DNA from 3 places in the Pseudomonas sp. R5-89-07 genome. Region 2 is predicted to be linked to each of the others. Evidence: predicted binding sites of a transcription regulator. Region 2 holds the regulator's gene; each other region holds the start of a gene.
The links. Region 2 encodes FliA, which starts transcription of late flagellar genes. Its sites were predicted from a motif close to CTAAAGTTTNNNNNNNNNNNGCCGNTAA; they were not measured.

Region 1: C4J94_RS14690 (methyl-accepting chemotaxis protein) is a predicted target of FliA. The motif match lies at 2,115-2,142, and genes of this name have one in related genera.
Region 3: flgM (flagellar biosynthesis anti-sigma factor FlgM) is a predicted target of FliA. The motif match lies at 1,920-1,947, and genes of this name have one in related genera.

The regions. Positions count from the first base shown of each region.
Region 1 covers NZ_CP027727.1:3,196,872-3,200,403, forward strand. The annotation lists gene C4J94_RS14675 (AraC family transcriptional regulator) at 1-52, shown strand, start outside; gene C4J94_RS14680 (LysR family transcriptional regulator) at 49-960, opposite strand; gene C4J94_RS14685 (aldo/keto reductase) at 1,071-2,066, shown strand; gene C4J94_RS14690 (methyl-accepting chemotaxis protein) at 2,199-3,532, shown strand, end outside.
Region 2 covers NZ_CP027727.1:4,183,557-4,187,088, reverse strand. The annotation lists gene flhF (flagellar biosynthesis protein FlhF) at 1-668, shown strand, start outside; gene fleN (flagellar synthesis regulator FleN) at 774-1,607, shown strand; gene fliA (RNA polymerase sigma factor FliA) at 1,604-2,344, shown strand; gene C4J94_RS19010 (chemotaxis response regulator CheY) at 2,512-2,886, shown strand; gene C4J94_RS19005 (protein phosphatase CheZ) at 2,905-3,532, shown strand, end outside.
Region 3 covers NZ_CP027727.1:4,524,140-4,527,671, forward strand. The annotation lists gene cheR (protein-glutamate O-methyltransferase CheR) at 1-16, opposite strand, end outside; gene C4J94_RS20620 (chemotaxis protein CheV) at 61-993, opposite strand; gene flgA (flagellar basal body P-ring formation chaperone FlgA) at 1,078-1,842, shown strand; gene flgM (flagellar biosynthesis anti-sigma factor FlgM) at 1,984-2,301, shown strand; gene C4J94_RS20635 (flagella synthesis protein FlgN) at 2,350-2,820, shown strand; gene C4J94_RS20640 (flagellar brake protein) at 2,917-3,532, shown strand, end outside.

The DNA.
Region 1 (3,532 bases), 990 kb from region 2:
TCATAAAGTCACCGGGCAGCAACCGGGCGCTTACCGCCGCGCGCAAAGCTAGCGGCGCAAGCCGTTGCCCGGCTCGGCGCACAGCTTCACCAGCCAATCGACAAACACCCGGACCCGCTGGGACAGCTGGCGATGCGGCGGGTACAGCGCGGTCAGCGCCATGTTCGGCACCGCCACCTGCGGCAACACTTCCACCAGCGTGCCCTCGGCCAGTTGCTTCATGGCGTGATAATGCGGGGCCTGGATCAGCCCGTAGCCGGCTTCACAGGCCGCGAAATACCCGTCGGAACTGTTCACGGCGACCACTTTCGTCAAGTTCAGCGTGCGCAGCTCGGTGCCAAGCTGGAATTCCAGGCCGAAGCGCTTGCCACTCGCGCTGGAGACATACTCAATCATCTGATGCCGGGCCAGGTCGTCCAGGCTGGCGGGCACGCCCATGCGCTGCAGGTAGGCGGGGCTGGCCAGCGTCAGCTGGTGCATCATCGCCAGCGGTCGCGCCACCAGCGAGTCGTCCAACGCCAGGCCACCGCGCAGTACGCAATCGACCCCTTCACGAATCAGGTCCACCGGGCGGTCGTTGAGGCCGATGTCCAGCTCGATCTGCGGGTAGAGCGCGGTGAACGTCGGCAGCGCCGGGATCACGATCAAACGGCCGATGCCCGACGGCATATCAATGCTCAGGGTGCCGCGCGGGTTTTGCCGGCGCGAGGAAAACACCGCCTCGGTTTCTTCAAGGTCCGCCAGCAACTGCACGCAACGCTGGTAGTACGCCGCGCCGTCCAGGGTCGGGCTGACCTGGCGCGTGGTGCGCTGCAGCAATTGCACGCCCAGGTGGGCCTCCAGTTGCTTGATCAGGATCGTCACCGAAGCGCGCGGCAGTTGAAGGCTGTCTGCCGCCTTGGCAAAACCGCCGAGTTCTACGATTCGGGTGAAGACGCGCATGGCATTGAAACGGTCCACGGTTCACCCCGGAGATTGTTTAGATTTTACAAATAGTGATAGTGCTTTTAGCCGGTTTATCCAGGTTTTGTCGAGCGCGACAATGCACGCCTCAACCAAGGAGCACCACCATGCACACTCGCCAACTCGGTAAAAACGGCCCCCACGTCTCCGCCATCGGCCTCGGCTGCATGGGCATGAGCGACTTCTATACGCCGGGCCTCGACTCCACGGAGGCCATCGCCACCCTGCACCGCGCCCTGGAGCTCGGCGTCAACTTTCTCGATACCGCCGACATGTACGGCCCCCACACCAATGAACAACTGATCGGCAAGGCCATCGCCGGCAAGCGCGACCAGGTGTTCCTGGCCAGCAAATTCGGCATCCTGCGCGACCCGGCAAACCCCGCGCTGCGTGGCGTATGTGGGCGCCCGGAGTACGTGCGCGCCTCCATCGACGGCACGCTGCAACGCCTGGGCATTGAAACCCTGGACCTGTATTACCAGCACCGCATCGATCCCGAGGTGGCCATCGAAGAAACGGTTGGCGCCATGGCCGAGCTGGTGAAACAGGGCAAGGTGCGCTACCTGGGCCTGAGCGAAGCGTCGGCCGCCACGTTGGAGCGCGCGCACAAGGTTCACCCCATCAGCGCCCTGCAAAGCGAATATTCGCTGTGGAGTCGCGATCAGGAAGACAACGGCTGCCTCGCCACCTGCCAGCGCCTGGGCATCGCCTTCGTTCCGTACAGCCCGTTGGGTCGGGGGTTCCTCACCGGGGCACTGAAAAGCCCGGAGGATTTCGATGCCGAGGACTACCGGCGTTTCAACCCGCGCTTTCAGGGCGAGAATTTTGCGAAAAACCTGCAACTGGTCGCACAGGTGCAAGCGCTGGCAGCCGATAAAGGCGTAACGGCCGGCCAACTGGCGCTGGCCTGGGTATTGGCGCAAGGCGACTACATCGTGCCGATCCCCGGCACCAAGCAGCGTAAATACCTGGAAGAAAACGTGGCGGCCGTGTCGATCAGCCTCAGCCCGACCGAGCTGGGGGCGCTGACAGCGATCTTCCCGGCCCACGCAACCGCCGGCCTGCGCTACCCCGAGGAAGTGATGGCCATGCTGGAAATCTGACCACGCGGCGCCGTTCGACGGCGCCCGCACTTTCTTGCACGCACGTACCTAAAGCTGGCTGCTTCCAAGCCGATAGCCCTACGAAGCTCTAAAAAAGCCGCGTCGACAATAACGCTTCGTAAGGACGGCCCCATGCCCCCACTGCGCTCCATCCAAGCCCGCTATACCCTGTTTCTGGTGCTGTTCGTCCTGGTGTTATTGGTGTTGACCGTCGTGGGCATCGGCCAGTTGGTCGCGCCCAAGCTGCAATACACCGAAGAGCAGGTGGTGCTTAACCGCGTCGGCGAGGTAGCCGAACAGATCCAGGGCGAACTGAACAAGGTTCAGGCCCAGCAACGCACCATCACCCAAACCATTCCATTGCTCGACAGTGACGCCATCGACAAGGTGCTGCCCGGCCTGGTCGACCAGTACGGCGAGCTCAAAGTGTTCGGCGGCGGTATCTGGCCGCTGCCCAATCAGCGCACCCCTGGGCGCAACAAGCACAGCACGTTCTGGCACCGCGATGCCTCGGGCAAGCTGGCGGTCAACACCTTCTGGAACAGTGACCCGGCGCCCAACTATTACGACCAGAGCTGGTACAAGGGCGGCCTCGCCTCGCCCCGTGGCCAATGCGCCTGGGCCGCCGCCTACAAGGACGATGCCAGCCAGGAGCCGCGCACCAACTGCGCCATGGCGATCCAGCGTGACGGCGCCGCCTATGGCGTGGCGACCATCGACGTGACCCTGGGCTTCTTCAATGACCTGGTGGCCAGCAAGGAAAAAGACATCGGCGGGCAAATGCTGATCGTCGAAGGCGACGGCAAGATCATCAGCAACAGCTCGCGCATCAGCGGCCCGATCGTGCTGAAGAACATCAGCGAACTGACTGGCACCTCGGCCTTCGCCGCCCAGATCAGCAAGGCCCTCGCCCATCGCGACCAGGGCTTGCAACGTGCTGAGTTCGACAACCAGGGCGTGGCCAGTACCTTCTACATGCGCCCGATCGAAGGCACCCCGTGGTTCCTGGCGACTGCCCTGCCCACTTCGCTGATCACCGCCCAGCGCAATGACGTACTCGGCAGCCTGGCGCTGCTGCAAATCCCGATGGTGATCCTGCTGGTGCTGCTGGCGGCCTATGCCATTCGCCAACTGGTCCAGCGCATGAAAGCGCTGAAGGGCAATATCGACGCGCTGTCTGCCGGCGACGCCGACCTCACACGACGCATCACCATCCGCGCCGAAGACGAACTGGGCGCCATCGGCCACTCGGTGAACCGCTTTATCGTCTACCTGCAAAACATGATCGGTGAGGTGACCCAGGCCACCGGTGCCATGTCCTCGGGCCTGGCGCAACTGCAGCAAACCTCGGCGCACACCAACCAGATCCTGTTGCGCCACGCCTCGGAAACGGACCAGACGGTGACCGCCATCACCGAAATGAGCTCCACCGCCGACACCGTCGCGCAAAACGCCGCGGAAACGGC
Region 2 (3,532 bases):
AAGGCGGTGTGATTGCTATGGTCGGCCCTGCCGGCATGGGCAAGACCACCACCCTGGCCAAGCTGGCCGCGCGTTATGTGCTCAAGTACGGCGCGTCGAATATCGCGTTGGTGAGCATGGACAGCTACCGCATTGGCGCCCAGGAGCAACTCAAGACCCTGGGCCGCATCCTCAATGTGCCGGTGACCCACGTCGACCCGGGCCAGTCCCTGGCCAATGCCCTCGACCCACTGCTGCGCAAGCGCGTGGTGTTGATCGATACCGCCGGCCTGCAAGCCAGCGACCCGGCCCTGCGCATGCAGCTCGAAAGCCTGGCCGGACGCGGCATCAAGTCAAAAAATTACCTGGTGCTTGCAACCACCAGCCAGAAACAGGTTCTTACCGCTGCCTATCACAGCTACAAACGCTGCGGTCTGGCCGGTTGCATCCTGACCAAACTGGATGAAACTGCCAGCCTCGGCGAAGTGCTGAGCCTGGCGATCAGTCATGAATTACCGGTCGCCTATCTGACCGACGGGCCGCGGATCCCGGATGATTTGCATCTGCCGCGCCGTCATCAGTTGGTCAGCCGTGCTGTCAGTGTGCAAATGCAAGACGAGCCTAGCGAGGAAGCGATGGCCGACATGTTCGCCGACCTTTATCACAACCCGGCAAAGCGGGTGGGGTGAGGCAGGATGAACACCGTGAAATGTATCTACATCGATGGTCTGCAAGCGATACACGCGGCCAAGCCATGTAGCCTGCGTCTAAGCAAGACAAGGTAAAGAAATAAAATGGGCAGCATGCATCCCGTACAGGTGATCGCGGTGACCGGCGGCAAAGGTGGCGTCGGCAAAACTAACGTGTCAGTGAATTTGTCCCTGGCGCTGGCAGAGCTTGGCCGTCGCGTCATGCTGCTGGATGCTGACCTGGGCCTGGCGAACGTGGACGTTCTGCTGGGGCTGACACCCAAACACACCCTCGCCGATGTGATCGAAGGCCGCTGTGAGCTGCGCGATGTGCTGCTCCAGGGCCCCGGTGGCATCCGCATCGTGCCGGCCGCCTCGGGTACCCAGAGCATGGTGCACCTGAGCCCGGCGCAGCATGCCGGCCTGATCCAGGCCTTCAGCGATATCGGCGACAACCTCGACGTGCTGGTGATCGACACCGCAGCCGGGATCGGCGAGTCGGTGGTCAGCTTTGTCCGCGCAGCGCAAGAAGTGCTGCTGGTGGTGTGCGACGAACCCACCTCGATCACTGACGCCTACGCCCTGATCAAACTGCTTAACCGTGACTACGGCATGAACCGCTTCCGCGTGCTGGCCAATATGGCCCAGAGCCCGCAGGAAGGGCGCAACCTGTTCGCCAAGTTGACCAAGGTCACGGATCGCTTTCTCGACGTCGCCTTACAATACGTCGGTGCGGTTCCCTATGACGAGTGTGTACGCAAGGCCGTGCAAAAGCAGCGTGCGGTCTACGAAGCGTTCCCTCGTTCCAAGTGCGCGCTGGCGTTCAAGGCCATTGCCCAGAAGGTTGATACCTGGCCGTTGCCGGCCAACCCTCGCGGGCATCTGGAGTTTTTCGTCGAGCGATTGGTGCATCAGACGAGCGCAGGACCTGTGCTATGACATCCAGCGGCTACAACCTTTACAAAAAGTCGGCACGTGACAGTCAGGGCGAGTTGATCGAGCGCTATGCGCCGCTGGTCAAGCGCATTGCCTATCACCTGTTGGCGCGCCTGCCCGCCAGCGTGCAGGTGGAAGACCTGATCCAGGCCGGGATGATCGGCCTGCTTGAAGTGTCGACCAAATACGACGCGAGCAAGGGTGCGAGTTTCGAGACGTATGCGGGTATCCGTATCCGTGGCGCGATGCTCGATGAGGTGCGTAAAGGGGATTGGGCGCCGCGCTCGGTACACCGCAATACGCGAATGGTCAGTGACGCAATTCGCGCAATTGAAGCAAAAACCGGTCGTGACGCTAAAGATCATGAAGTTGCGGCCGAACTCCAATTGAGTCTCGACGATTATTACGGGATTTTGAACGATACCTTGGGCAGCCGCCTGTTCAGTTTCGACGACCTGTTGCAGGACGGCGAACACGAAGGGCTGCATGAGGACGGCGCGAGCGCGCATATGGAACCGTCGCGCGATCTGGAAGATGAACGTTTCCAGGGAGCGCTGGCGGAGGCCATTGCCAATTTGCCGGAGCGCGAGCGCCTGGTGTTGGCGCTGTACTACGACGAGGAGCTGAACCTCAAGGAAATCGGTGAGGTCCTGGGGGTCAGCGAATCGCGTGTCAGCCAGTTGCATAGCCAGTGCGCGGCCCGCTTGCGGGGGCGGTTGGGAGAGTGGCGCGCGCGCTGACAGGCAGTGTGGGGACACTGCAGACGCTACCGCGAGGGTTTCGGCCCTTGCGGGTTCGCTCCGTGGTGCCCTGGGCAGTCCTTTTTGTGTAACGCCTGTTGATTGAAGTGGCGCGTCCAGGTGCTGGGCGCGTTTAAGACTGCTTGGAGGTCGAATTGGACAAGAACATGAAAATCCTCATCGTTGATGACTTCTCAACGATGCGGCGGATCATAAAAAACCTGTTGCGTGACCTTGGGTTCACAAACACGGTCGAGGCGGACGACGGCATTACAGCCATTCCGATCCTCAACAGCGGGAGCATCGACTTTCTGGTAACCGACTGGAACATGCCGGGCATGACCGGTATCGACTTGCTGCGCCATGTGCGCGCCGATGAAAAACTGCGCAGCCTGCCGGTGCTGATGGTGACCGCCGAAGCCAAGCGTGAACAGATCATCGAAGCCGCCCAGGCCGGGGTCAACGGTTACGTGGTCAAGCCATTCACAGCATTGGCCTTGAAAGAGAAGATCGAAAAAATCTTCGAACGCATCCACGGCTAATGCCATCGCGGGGGAGCTATGGAGCATAACGAAACGTCACAGGGCGACTTTGAGTCGACCTTGAAAAAACATGCTCACCAGTTGGTCGAAAGCCTCGAAAAAGGCCAGTTCGCCGATGCGGTGCAGTTGATCCATGAGCTTAACCAGACCCGTGACCGCGGCCTGTACCAGGAAGTGGGCAAGCTCACGCGTGAGCTGCACAGTGCGATCGTCAATTTCCAGATTGACCCGCGCATGCCCCAGGCCGAAGAAATTTCGCAGATCACCGACGCCACTGAACGCCTGTCCTATGTGGTCAGGCTGACCGAGGCGGCGGCCAACCGCACCATGGACCTGGTGGAAAACGCTACGCCTCTGGTCAACGGCATGGCCAGCGAAGCCCAGGCCTTGAGCGTTGACTGGGGGCGCTTCATGCGCCGTGAAGTGGGGGCTGAAGAGTTCCGTGAGCTGGCCCGCAGAGTCGACGGTTTTCTGTCGCGCAGCGAACAGGAAAACCGCACGGTGGCCAGCAACCTCAACGACATTCTGCTCGCCCAGGATTATCAGGACCTTACCGGTCAGGTGATCAAGCGTGTGACCCAATTGGTCACCGAAGTGGAAAGCAACCTGCTCAAACTGGTGCTCATGGCCGGCCAGGTCGACCGTT
Region 3 (3,532 bases), 340 kb from region 2:
AATTACCCGTAGACAATGATACCGCCTCTTAAATCGTGTGACCGCCAGGGGAAAATCCCCCTAGCCGTGATCTGCTGCCTTGATCCGGTCGACTACCCGGGATGCGAGGTCATCAGGGCGGAATTTAGCCAGGAAGTCATCTGCACCGACCTTCTTGACCATCGCCTGATTGAATACCCCCGACAACGAAGTATGCAGGATGATGTGTAATTTTTGCATGCGTGGATCGCTGCGTATCTCAGCCGTGAGGGTGTAGCCATCCATTTCCGGCATCTCGATGTCGGAAATCATCATCAAAAATTCTTCTTCCGGCTTCTTGCCTTCATCCACCAACTTGCGCAGGTAATCCAGGGCTTGACGCCCGTCATTGAGGGCTACCACATCGACACCAACGGTTTGCAGGCAACGCGTAACCTGCTTGCGAGCGACGGAGGAGTCGTCCACGGTCAACACGCGCAGGGACACTGCCTTGTGCGCCGTTTCGGCATCCACCACGCCGACGGAAATGGTCTCCGAGGTCGGCGCTACTTCGGCGAGGATTTTCTCCACGTCGATGATTTCCACCAGTTGGTTGTCCACTCGCGTCACAGCCGTCAGGTAGTGATCGCGCCCGGTGCCCTTGGGCGGCGGATGGATCTCTTCCCAGTTCATATTGACGATACGTTCCACCGAGCGCACCAGAAACCCTTGGGTCTTGGTGTTGTACTCGGTGATGATGACGAACGGGCTCTGACGGTCCTGCAAACCGGAGGAGCCAGTGGCCATTGCCAAGTCAAGAATCGGAATGGTCGCGCCACGGATATTGGCTACGCCGCACACCACCGGACTGGATTTGGGCATGATCGTCAGCTTGGGGCACTGCAACACTTCGCGGACTTTAAACACGTTGATGCCGTACAGCTGTTTGCCGTCCAGGCGAAAAAGCAACAACTCCAGGCGATTCTGCCCTACCAGCTGTGTGCGCTGGTTTACTGAATCCATTACACCTGCCATGCCCAGACTCCTAAATCCCAGAGGTACGATGCGTACCAACACTAAACGGCACGAGCTTTGCTAAGTTTTGCTATTTGATTGGCTATGGATATTAAAATGACAGTTTCCCGCCGCCCTTGCCGCCCAAAGTACCGCAGACTGCTCTGCGCCGCGATGGCGCTGCTTGTCTGGGGCGTGGGCGTCACGACTCGCGCCGACAACGTCACCCTGCCTGATCTCCTTATCGGCGTCACCCAAGGCTTTCTTGAATTCACTGTAGAAGATTATCTGGCGACCACACAGACGCCGGGACGCTATGAGATCCAGGTCAACCCGCTGGACCCGCGCCTGCGCATGCCTATGTGTGACAAGGAATTGACGGCCACTCTGGAAAGCCCGGCCCAGCCCATCGGCCGCGTAACCGTTAAAGTACGCTGCGAAGGCGCGTCCCCGTGGACGGTGTTCGTGCCGGCGCAGGTCAAATTGTTTCGCGACGTTGTCGTGGTAGCGCGACCCTTGAAGCGCACCGGGATTATTGGCTATGACGATGTTGCGTTGCGTGAACGGGATATCAGCTTGATCAACCAGGGTTACCTCACCTCGCTGGATCAGGCGATCGGGCAGCGGCTTACCCGACCAATGGTCACCGATCAAGTGATCACGCTGGTTCATCTAGAGCAGGCCGAAGTAATTCGCAAGGGTGACCAGGTGGTGATTTCCGCCAGCAGCGGCGGGCTGAATGTAAAAATGCCGGGGGAAGCGCTGTCCAATGGCAGTATGAGTGAACAGATTAGAGTGAAGAACCTCAACTCCAACCGCGTGATCAAGGCGCGGGTTACGGCGCCTGGCCAAGTCGAGGTGGCACTATAGATGACTGGAATCAATTGCCCGCTTTTCCTACACTGTGGGCCGGATGCCGAGCCTTGCGAGTTAATTGTCACTCGCGGCTAAAGTTTGTCCGGGTATGGCCGAAAACATGGCAAGCGTCCAAATACCCAGAGGTTTTTTATCATGGTCATTGATTTCAATCGTTTGAACAGCACCCAGCCCTTACCGGGCACCACGCGCACCAACGGTGCCAAGGAAAGCGCAGAAGCCAAGTCTCAGCCCGTGAAGGCAGAGCAGGCAAGCGCGAGCCCGAGTGGGGAATCGGTACACCTGAGTAATGAGGCTCAACAGTTGCAGAAGGTCACTGACTCGCTGCGCGATCAACCGATTGTCAATAAAGCCCGCGTGGCCGAATTGAAACAGGCAATCGCCGATGGCACGTATACAGTCGACAGCAACCGCGTAGCCAGCAAGCTGCTTAACTTCGAAGCCGAGCGCTAGGCAAAGGCCTGCGCTGGGCTTCTGGACGCTTAAACCCCAAGGCCAGCCATGCACCACGACGAACATTTGCTTGAACTGATCATTGATGATCTGGCGCCGACGCAACAGTTGCTCGAGCTGCTTAAAGAAGAGTCCCTGGCCCTGTATGGCCGGGATATGCCTTTGCTCGAAGAAATACTGGCGCGCAAACAGTCGCTGATTGTGCTGCTCGAGCAGCACGGCAAGAAACGCAGCGAGATTCTGACCAGCCTGGGCCTGCCCGCCGATCACGACGGCCTGGCGCAGCTGGCGAGTCACTCCTCGGTCGGCGATCAGTTGCTGGCGCAAAGCAAAGAGCTCAATCAACTGCTCGCCCAGTGCCAGGAAGCCAACCTGCTCAACGGTCAGTCGATCCAGCTTCAGCAAGCCACCACCGCCAACCAGTTGCGTATTCTTCATGGCGGTGAGCCCCCGGCCCTCTATAACGCCCAAGGTTCCACTTCACGCCTGGTCAAGCCAAGCACCCGCAGCCAAGCCTGACGCCGGTTTACAGCGCGACCTATCCAAGGTGCGCTACATACTGGCAAAATGCCGGTTCTTGCGTGTAGTCGTATTTTGCCTGGAGATGGAACAACCGTGTTCAACGCCCCTAATGCGGAAGATGCACCGCAGCCACCGAAGGTCCTTACCACGCCTTTGGAAATCGCCAGCACTCTGCGAATGCTCCAGGACAGCCATGATCCATTGATCATCACTTTCCACGAACGCAGCCAACGCTTCCAAAGCTATCTTGTGGACATCGATCGGGACAGCAAAACGCTGGCACTGGACGAGATGATCCCACGTGATGGTGAACGTTATCTTGAAAATGGCGAACCCTTCCGCATCGAGGGTTTCCATGATGGCGTACGGGTTGCCTGGGACAGTAATGGCACGCTGAGTATCAGCGAAAAAGACGGCCACCGTATCTACACTGGGAGCATGCCCGGCGAGGTGGTCTACCATCAGCGTCGTAACGCATTCCGCGCTGCACTTAAGCTGGCGCAGCTGGTGAATATTGAACTGGGTGGCGAGAAGCTCAAGGCACCGGTCAGCGGCAAGCTGCTGGACATCTCGGCCACCGGGTGCAAATTGCGCTTTGAGGGCGATATTTCCGAACGCCTGCAACTGGGCCAGGTGTATGACCGCTTTATCGCCGCCCTGCCGTTCGGCAGCATGACCACTGCTGTCGAGCTGCGCTATCTGCATTTCG